DNA from 2 places in the Aquabacter albus genome. Region 1 is predicted to be linked to the other one. Evidence: predicted binding sites of a transcription regulator. Region 1 holds the regulator's gene; the other holds the start of a gene.

Region 1 (4,803 bases):
ACCGCTGGGTGAACGGGCAGCGCATCGAGGTGTCGGGCGGCGTTAATCTCTGACCGGCAATCTCTGATCGGAACGGGGGCGGACCATCCGCCCCCATTGCGCCCGCGCGCGGGGCGGGCTAACGCTTGCGCCCGATGAATGCCGTCGCCCACACCACCCGCACCGCCATCTATGCCGGATCGTTCGATCCGCCCACCAACGGGCATCTGGACGTGGTGCGCTCCGCCTGCCGCCTCGCCGACCGGCTGGTTCTGGCCGTGGGCATCCACCCCGGCAAGGCGCCGCTCTTCACCCCGGCCGAGCGCCTCGCCATGTTGGAAGAGGTCTGCGGCCCGGTGGCAGCAGAAGAGGGCACCGCCCTCGACGTGCTCACCTTCGACAATCTGGTGGTGGAGGCGGCGCAGAACACCGGCGCCGGCCTGCTGATCCGCGGCCTGCGCGATGGCACCGATCTCGATTATGAGATGCAGATGGCCGGCATGAACGGCACGCTCGCGCCTGACATCCAGACCGTCTTCCTGCCCGCTTCCCCCCGCGTGCGCCCCATCACCGCCACTCTGGTGCGGCAGATCGCGGCCATGGGCGGCGACGTCTCCGCCTTCGTCCCGCCGGCGGTGCTCGCGCGCCTGAAGGCCAAATTCCCGAAGAGGGCCTGAGCCCAGGCGCCCCACCAAACTTGACCGCGCTTAAGGGTGCGGCAGCCCAAGGAGAGCTTCATGCGCAGTGTCTTCGGCCGCATTTCCGGCGGCATCGTCCTCGCTTTCGCGCTCATGGTGGCCGCAGCCCTGCCGGCCGCCGCCCAGGCCCAGGCCAAGCCCGATCCGGAGAACACGCTCTATCTCGACACCACCTATGGCCGGGTCGTCATCGCCCTGCGGCCGGATCTTGCGCCCAAGCACGTGGAGCGGCTGAAGCTGCTGTCCCGCGAGGGCTTCTACAACAATGTGCCGTTCCACCGGGTGATCGACGGCTTCATGGCCCAGACCGGCGACGGCCAGTTCGGCAACGGCACGGGCGGCTCGAAATATCCGAACCTGCCGGCCGAGTTCACTAGCACCCCGTTTGTGCGTGGCACGGTGGGCATGGCCCGCTCTTCCGCACCCAACAGCGCCAATTCGCAGTTCTTCATCTGCCTCGACGCCGCGCCGTTCCTGAACGGCCAGTACACGGTGGTGGGCGAGGTGGTCTCGGGCATGCAGTTCGTGGACAAGATCAAGAAGGGCTCGCAGGCCAATAACGGCACGGTGAGCACCCCCGACCGCATCGTGAAGATGCAGGTGGCGGCGGACGCGAAATAGCGCGCCGCCTTGTTCAAAGCGCGAGAAGCGCTTTCCGGTTTCCTCCCACCAAAGGAGCAGCCCCATGGCTGACGAAGTGATCGTCCTCGAAACCACCAAGGGCGAAGTGGTCATCGGCCTCCGGCCCGACCTCGCGCCGGGCCACGTGGCCCGCATCAAGGAGCTGGTCTCCGAGGGCTTCTATGACGGCGTGCCGTTCCACCGCGTCATCGACGGCTTCATGGCGCAGACCGGCGACCCGACGGGCACCGGCATGGGTGGTTCGGGCAAGAAGCTCAAGGCCGAGTTCAACAAGCAGCCCCACACCCGCGGCACGGTCTCCATGGCCCGCGCGGCGAGCCCCGATTCGGGCGACAGCCAGTTTTTCATCTGCTTCGGCGATGCCCGCTTCCTCGACAACCAGTACACCGTGTGGGGCGAGGTGATCTCGGGCATGGACAATGTGGACCAGATCAAGCGCGGCGAGCCCGTGCAGGATCCCGACAAGATCGTCTCGGCCAAGCTCCAGCCCAAGGGCGAGTGAGCGTCAAAGCCTCTCGACCCTTTGAAAGTCAAAATGCCCAGGCTCTGCCTGGGCATTCTTGTTTGTGACGACCCGTTTCCGAGCTGGTCGATCAATAGCGCCGCATGAGCCCGATGAGCCGGCCCTGGATGCGCACGCGGTCTGGGCCGAAGATGCGGGTCTCGTAAGCGGGGTTGGCGGCTTCCAGGGCCACGGAAGCGCCTTTCTTGCGCAGGCGCTTGAGGGTGGCTTCTTCCTCGTCCACCAGCGCCACCACGATATCGCCCGTGTCCGCCGTGTCGCATTTGCGGATGAGCACTGTGTCGCCGTCCAGGATGCCGGCCTCGATCATGCTGTCGCCGCGCACTTCCAGGGCGAAATGCTCGCCCGTGCCGAGCATTTCGGGCGGCAGATTCAGCGTGTGGCTGCGGGTCTGGATGGCGGAGATGGGAGAGCCGGCGGCGATGCGGCCCATGACCGGAACCGTGACGGTGGGGGCGACATCCTCGTCTTCCGCCATGGGGCGCACGCGGCCAAGACTGCCCTCGATGACGCTGGGCGAGAAGCCGCGCCCGGCGCGCGGAGAGGCAAGGCCCGGCGCCACGCTGTCCGGCAGGCGCACAACCTCCAGCGCCCGCGCCCGGTTGGGCAGGCGGCGGATGAAGCCGCGCTCTTCCAAGGCGGTGATGAGGCGGTGGATGCCCGATTTGGAGCGCAGGTCCAGCGCTTCCTTCATCTCGTCGAAGGAGGGCGGAACGCCCGTCTCCTTCAGGCGCTCATGAATGAAGCGCAGGAGGTCGTACTGCTTGCGTGTGAGCATGGCCGCCCCGTTCCTTCCGGCTCCCAGACCGCTGCCAGCTCGGTTAAGAGCCGTGAAACAAATCGAGAACAAGCATTAGCTGTTCCTTTTGTGTTCCGCAAGCATGAACATGGCGTAAATGCGCCGTCAGGCCATGAAAGCTATAGCTTCGCAGGCATCGCCTGCGGCCCCGGCGGGGGCGTGGGCCTCGCGAATCAGGAGGCAGTCGGCCTCGGCGAGCGCCGAGAGCATGGACGAATCCTGCACCGGCAGGGGGGTCACGAGCTGCGCGCCGTCGGGGGCGAGGGTCATGCGGGCGCGCACATAATCGCGGCGCATGTCGTTGGCCTTCACATCCACGGCGAGGCGCGCGGGCACGCGCGCAGGGCCGGGCGCGGCGCCCTGGAGCGCGTTGAGCAGCGGCACCAGGAAGAGCAGCGAGCAGACATAGGCCGAGACGGGATTGCCCGGCAGGCCGAGGACCCGCAGGGCCTCGCGCCGGCCGAACATCAGGGGTTTTCCCGGGCGCAGCGCGATCTTATGGACGGCGAGGGAAACGCCCTCCTCGCGCAAGGCCGGCGCCATGAGGTCGTGCTCGCCCACCGAGGCGCCGCCGGAGGTGACGAGGAGATCGTATCCCCCCTCGGCCGCCCGGCGCACGGCGGCGCGGGTTGCCTCCATGGTGTCGCCCACGAGGCCGAGGTCGAACACCTCGGCGCCGGCTGCCCGGGCCAGGGCGGCGATGCCATAGACGTTGGAGACCACCACGTCCGAGGGGGCGCCGGTGCCGGCACCGGGACGCACCAGCTCGTCGCCGGTCTGGAGGATGGCGACGCGCGGCCGGCGGCGCACCGGCACGAAGGCGTGGTCCGCCGCGGCCGCGAGCATGACCGTGCGCCCGTCCAGCCGGCAGCCGGCACGCAGGACGGCGTGTCCGGCAGTAAAATCGAAGCCGGCCTTGCGGATGTTGCGGCCGGGGGCGGTCGGCTCCACCACCGTAACCGTGTCGCCGTCCCGCGTGGTGTTCTCCTGGATCACCACCGTATCGGCGGCGTCCGGCACCAGCGCGCCGGTGAAGATGCGCGTCGCTTCCCCTCGCGCGATCCGGCCCGCGAAGGGCCGCCCGGCGGCGGATTCGCCGATCACCTTCAGCGCGGCGGGGAGGGCTTCGATGTCGGCAGCCGCCACCGCATAGCCATCCATGGCGGACATGTCGGCGGCCGGCTGGCTGCGGCGGGAAATCAGGTCTTCCGCCAGCACGCGGCCATGGGCGTCGGCGATGGCGACGGTCTCGGCGGGCAGGGGCGTGACGTCGGCCAGGGTCAGCGCCATGGCCTCGTCGACGAGCATCAGAGCCATGTCAGCCTTCCGCGGTCCAATGGCCGGAGCGCCCGCCGGACTTCTCCAGCAGCCGCACGCCTTCGATGCGCATGCCCCGGTCAACGGCTTTGGCCATGTCATAGATGGTGAGGCAGGCAACGGAGACGGCGGTGAGCGCCTCCATCTCCACGCCCGTCTGGCCGGAGGTGCGCACCCGCGCAGTCACCACGAGGCCCGGCAATGCGGCATCGGGCGAGATCTCCACCTCCACCTTGCTCAGCATCAAGGGGTGGCAAAGGGGGATCAGCTCGTGGGTGCGCTTCGCCGCCATGATGCCGGCAATGCGCGCGACGCCGAGCACATCGCCCTTCTTGGCATTGCCGGAGAGGATGAGGTCCAGCGTTTCGGCGGCCATCTCGACGCGCCCTTCGGCCAGCGCTTCGCGCGTGGTGATCTCCTTGTCGGAGACATCCACCATGCGTGCGGCGCCGGAGGCGTCGAGATGGGTCAGGGTGGCCATAAGCCTTACTTCGCCCGCTTCCAGGTCTGGGTCTCGCAGAAGGGCACGATCACGCAGCCGCGCACCTTCAGCGTGCTGTCGCCTTCCAGCGTGAGGGTGGCGCTGTAGGTCTTGCCGTCGTCGGGATTATAGATCTTGCCGCCGGTCCAGTTGCCGCCGCTGCCGGTGAAGCCCTGGAGCATCATGAGGCCCTTCAGGGGGCGGCTGCGCAAAGCGGCATCGGCATTTTTAGAATCCGTCAGCGCGGGATTCGCCTTGATGTCGTCCGAGGTGATGAGACGTCCGCACACGGAAGCGCCGCAGGCGGCGATTTCCACCACGCCGTCATCGGTGGGGGTGAGCCAGGTGCCGGTCACGTCGGCCG
Region 2 (4,803 bases), on a different contig from region 1:
GGTCAACCACTACATCCCCACCAAGCCCGACTCGATCCCTGAGCAGCTCAGCCAGATCGAGGACGTGATCGTGAAGAAGCCGAGCGCCATCGTCTTCATCCCCGTGGACTACAAAGCCATGGTGCCGGGCGTGGAGCAGATCAACGAAGCGAAGATCCCTGTGGTGAACGTCACCGACCGCTCGGCCGGCGGCAAGTTCCTCGCCTTCGTGGGGGCCGACGACTACAACCTGGGTCTTGAGACCGGCCGCTACATGCTGAAGAAGCTGGGCGGCAAGGGCAACATTGTCATCATCGAGGGCGTGAAGGGCTCGCTCACCTCCATCGACCGCGTGCGCGGCTTCAACGATGCCATCAAGGAATTCAAGGACGTGAAGCTGCTGGCGAGCCAGCCGGCCAATTACCAGCGGCTCCAGGCGCTCCAGGTGATGGAGAACCTGATGCAGTCCCACCCGCAGATCGACGGCGTGATGGCGGCCAACGACGCCATGGCCATCGGTGCCATCGAGGCGCTCGACGGCGCCAACCGCAAGGCGCAGGTCATCGGCATCAACGGCACCAAGGAAGCGGTGGACGCCATCAAGGCCGGCAAGCTGCTCGCCTCCGGCGACTATAACGGCTTCGTCCAGGGCTGCATCGGCACCATGGTGGCCATCCGCTCGCTGCGCGGCCAGCCCATCGTCACCGAAGTGGTGCTGAAGCCCACGGTCGTCGACAACACCAATTACCAGCCCTACGACGCCGCGGTGGAAACCCGCACCTGCCCCACCTGGGACCAGGCGGCCGCCATGGCCACCAAGACCAACTGATCTTTGAAAGAAGGGGCGGCCGGGTTCAAGCCCGGCCGCCATGCGCCATGCTCGCCCCGCTCGCCTTCAACCATGCCGGCATCACCGTGCCGGACATTTTCGCCGCCGTGGACTGGTACAGCCGCGTGCTGGGCTTCACCCACATCATGGGGCCGCGCCTCCTGGAGCCGGCCTCGGCCGCGACCCACGAGACGCCCTCCATTTTCGGCCCGCGCTTCAAGCGCGCCTATCAGGCCCATCTCCTCACCGCCAACGGCACCGGCATCGAGCTGTTCCAGTTCGTCGAGCCGCCCGTGGACGAGCGGGAGGCGGAGAACATGGCCTATTGGCGGCGCGGCCCCTGGCACTTGTGCTTCACCCATCCCGACGTGTCGGGCATGGCACAAAGGATCGAGGAGAATGGCGGGAAGCTGCGCAATTCCCCCACCTTCTTCGTGCCGGGCCGGCCCTGGCAGCTTGTCTATTGCGAGGACCCCTGGGGCACGGTCATAGAGATCATCTCCCACAGCTATGCGGAGATCTTCTCCAACTGGCCCCAGCCGGGCATGACCGTTCCCCCCGTTTTCATCGACCGGCCGGCTGATGCCGGCCCATCCGCCTGAGGAGAGAGACATGCTGTTCGTCATTCACGGCATCGACCGCGAAGGCGCGCTCGATGCGCGCAAGGCCCATTACGAGGCGCACAAGGCCTTTCTCTCCGACACCAGCCCCTATGGCGTGACCATCGTGATGTCCGGCCCGCTGGTGGCGGACGACGGCGCCACCATGATTGGCAGCCTGTTCCTCCTGGAGGCGCCCGACCGCGCCACTGTCGAGCGCTTCAACAAGGCGGACCCGTTCCACGCGGCCAATATCTGGGAGTGCGTGACCATCACCGGCTTCCTGCGCCGCCAGGGCTGAGCGCCAGCGACCCTTCTTGAATAATCACGTCATCACCCGGGTCTAGATGGTCTAGCCTGCGGGCCGAATCGGCCTCTTCTTTCAAGCGACAAACCTGGAGAATTTTCGTGGCGCTCCGCCTTCACACCATCATTGCCAGCACCCGTCCCGGCCGCGTCGGCCCTGCAGTTGCGACCTGGTTCCACGAAGCCGCCCGCGAGCATGGCGCGTTCGACGCCCATCTCGTGGACCTCGCGGACTTCGAGCTGCCGGTCTATGACGAGCCGCACCATCCGCGCATGCGCAAATACACCCACGAGCACACCCGCCGCTGGAGCGCGAGCGTGGAGGCGGCGGACGCCTACGTCTTCGTGACGCCGGAATACAATTACGGCCCGACGCCGGCGCTGGTGAACGCGCTGAACTACGTCTACGGCGAGTGGAACTACAAGCCCTGCGGCTTCGTCAGCTATGGCGGCGTCTCCGGCGGCCTGCGCGCAGTGCAGATGACCAAGCAGATCGTCACCACCCTGAAGATGATGCCCATGGTGGAAGCCGTGATGGTGCCCATGGTGGCGCAGCAGCTCAAGGAAGGCGTCTTCGCCGCCAACGACCTCCAGCGGCAGAGCGTGGGCGAGCTTCTGGGCGAGCTTCACAAATGGGCCGGCGCCCTGGCGCCGCTGCGGGTCGGCTGATCCCCGGGCGTGGCGTCCGGTATCGGGCGCCGCGCCTGTCTCCGGCAAGGGTTTCTTCACCATCTCTGCGTGTGTTTCGAAAAGAACAGATTGCGAACAGAGAACAAATGCGGTACGAAAATCCGCATCGGATTAGCCCTTGCACTGGGAAGAGAGCGCAGCGATGACTCAGTCGACCCTCAGACTCGTCGAAGGTTCCTCAATGGATAAGACGAAGGCACTCGACGCCGCGCTGTCTCAGATCGAGCGGCACTTCGGCAAAGGCTCGATCATGCGGCTCGGCAAGAGCGGCAAGGTGATGGAGATTGATACCGTTCCCTCCGGTTCCCTCGGGCTCGACATCGCGCTCGGCATCGGCGGGCTGCCGCGCGGACGCGTGGTGGAGATTTTCGGCCCGGAATCATCGGGCAAGACGACGCTTGCGCTCCATACTGTGGCCGAGGCGCAGAAGAAGGGCGGCGTATGCGCCTTCATCGACGCCGAGCATGCGCTCGACCCCATCTATGCGCGCAAGCTCGGGGTGAATCTCGACGAACTGCTCATCTCCCAACCCGATGCGGGCGAGCAGGCTCTGGAGATCGCCGACACGCTGGTGCGCTCCGGCGCTGTGGAGGTGCTGGTGGTGGATTCGGTGGCGGCGCTGACCCCGCGCGCCGAGCTGGACGGCGAGATGGGCGACAGCCAGCCGGGCATGCAGGCGCGGCTCATGAGCCAGGCGCTGCGCAAGCTCACCGCGTCCATCTCCAAGTCCAACACCATGGTGATCTTCATCAACCAGATCCGCATGAAGATCGGCGTGATGTATGGTTCGCCCGAGACCACGACCGGCGGCAACGCGTTGAAATTCTACGCTTCCATCCGCCTCGACATCCGCCGCATCGGCATGATCAAGGAGCGCGAGGAGGTGGTGGGCAACCAGACCCGCGTGAAGGTGGTGAAGAACAAGCTTGCACCGCCCTTCAAGCAGGTCGAGTTCGACATCATGTATGGCGAGGGCGTCTCCAAGACCGGCGAACTCCTGGATCTCGGCGTCAAGGCCGGGATCGTCGAGAAATCCGGTGCCTGGTTTTCCTATGACAGCCAGCGCCTGGGCCAGGGGCGTGAGAACGCCAAGACCTTCCTCAAGCAGAATCCAGAGGTTGCAGGCCGGATCGAATCAGCGATCCGCCAGAATTCCGGGCTGATCGCCGATCAGATCCTCGCCGGCAGCCCGGAAGAGGATGCAGACGGAACTTCGGAGGAATGAGGTTCCGGTGTGCGCGCTCCGACATGGGCGCGCACACCTTCCGGTACGGCTTTCTGGACAAGCGGAAACGGCATCGCTAAAGGGTCGGGTCCCTTTGCTAGGCCTCTCTCGGGCACCGGCAGGGGCGACGAAGCCGCGAGGGGCTTTGTCAGGCGCGTTCCAGAAGTGATGGTGGTCGGCACATGAGCGGCGTCAACGAGATCCGGTCGACCTTTGTCGACTATTTCGTCAAAGAGGGTCACGAGGCGGTGTCCTCCTCCCCGCTGGTCCCGCGCAATGACCCGACCTTGATGTTCACCAATGCGGGCATGGTGCAGTTCAAGAACGTCTTCACCGGCGTCGAGAAGCGGCCCTATTCCCGCGCGGTGACGGCGCAGAAGTGCGTGCGCGCGGGCGGCAAGCACAACGACCTCGACAATGTGGGCTACACGGCCCGCCACCACACCTTCTTCGAGATGCTGGGGAATTTCTCCTTCGGCGATTATTTCAAGGACCGGGCCATCGAGCTCGCCTGGAACCTCGTGACGCGCGAGTTCGAGCTGCCGAAGGACCGGCTCCTCGTGACCGTCTATTCCGAGGACGAGCAGGCGCACGCCCTCTGGAAGAAGATTGCGGGACTGCCGGACGACCGGATCATCCGCATCTCAACCTCAGACAATTTCTGGGCCATGGGCGATACCGGCCCATGCGGGCCTTGCTCCGAGATCTTCTTCGACCACGGCGACCACATCCCCGGCGGCCCCCCCGGCTCGCCGGACCAGGACGGTGACCGGTTCATCGAGATCTGGAACCTCGTCTTCATGCAGTATGAGCAGCTGCCGGGCGGGGAGAGGGTCAATCTTCCCAGGCCCTCCATCGATACCGGCATGGGTCTCGAGCGCATCTCCGCGCTGCTCCAGGGCACCCACGACAATTACGAGACCGACCTCATGCGGGCGATCATCGCCGAGGTCGCTGAACTCACCGACGTCTCCCCCGACGGCCCGCAGAAGGCGAGCCACCGTGTCATCGCCGACCATCTGCGCGCCTCGGTCTTCCTCACCGCCGACGGCGTGCTGCCCTCCAATGAGGGCCGCGGCTACGTGCTCCGCCGCATCATGCGCCGCGCCATGCGCCACGCCCAGTTGCTGGGCGCGCGCGACCCGCTGATGCACCGCCTCGTGCCCATCCTGGTG

Evidence for each region. The regulator LexA, encoded in region 1, represses DNA repair genes until DNA is damaged. The targets are predictions, from matches to a motif close to TGTTCNNNNTGTGTTCNG.
Region 2: recA (recombinase RecA) is a predicted target of LexA. The motif match lies at 2,464-2,481, and genes of this name have one in related genera.

Annotation. Positions count from the first base shown of each region.
Region 1 covers NZ_JBDZDT010000005.1:103,660-108,462, forward strand. The annotation lists gene ABLE91_RS13195 (SDR family NAD(P)-dependent oxidoreductase) at 1-53, shown strand, start outside; gene coaD (pantetheine-phosphate adenylyltransferase) at 135-656, shown strand; gene ABLE91_RS13205 (peptidylprolyl isomerase) at 717-1,298, shown strand; gene ABLE91_RS13210 (peptidylprolyl isomerase) at 1,363-1,821, shown strand; gene lexA (transcriptional repressor LexA) at 1,913-2,620, opposite strand; gene ABLE91_RS13220 (molybdopterin molybdotransferase MoeA) at 2,747-3,958, opposite strand; gene moaC (cyclic pyranopterin monophosphate synthase MoaC) at 3,960-4,439, opposite strand; gene ABLE91_RS13230 (DUF2147 domain-containing protein) at 4,445-4,803, opposite strand, start outside.
Region 2 covers NZ_JBDZDT010000010.1:18,059-22,861, forward strand. The annotation lists gene ABLE91_RS23445 (sugar ABC transporter substrate-binding protein) at 1-808, shown strand, start outside; gene ABLE91_RS23450 (VOC family protein) at 856-1,410, shown strand; gene ABLE91_RS23455 (YciI family protein) at 1,421-1,708, shown strand; gene ABLE91_RS23460 (NADPH-dependent FMN reductase) at 1,816-2,382, shown strand; gene recA (recombinase RecA) at 2,546-3,628, shown strand; gene alaS (alanine--tRNA ligase) at 3,811-4,803, shown strand, end outside.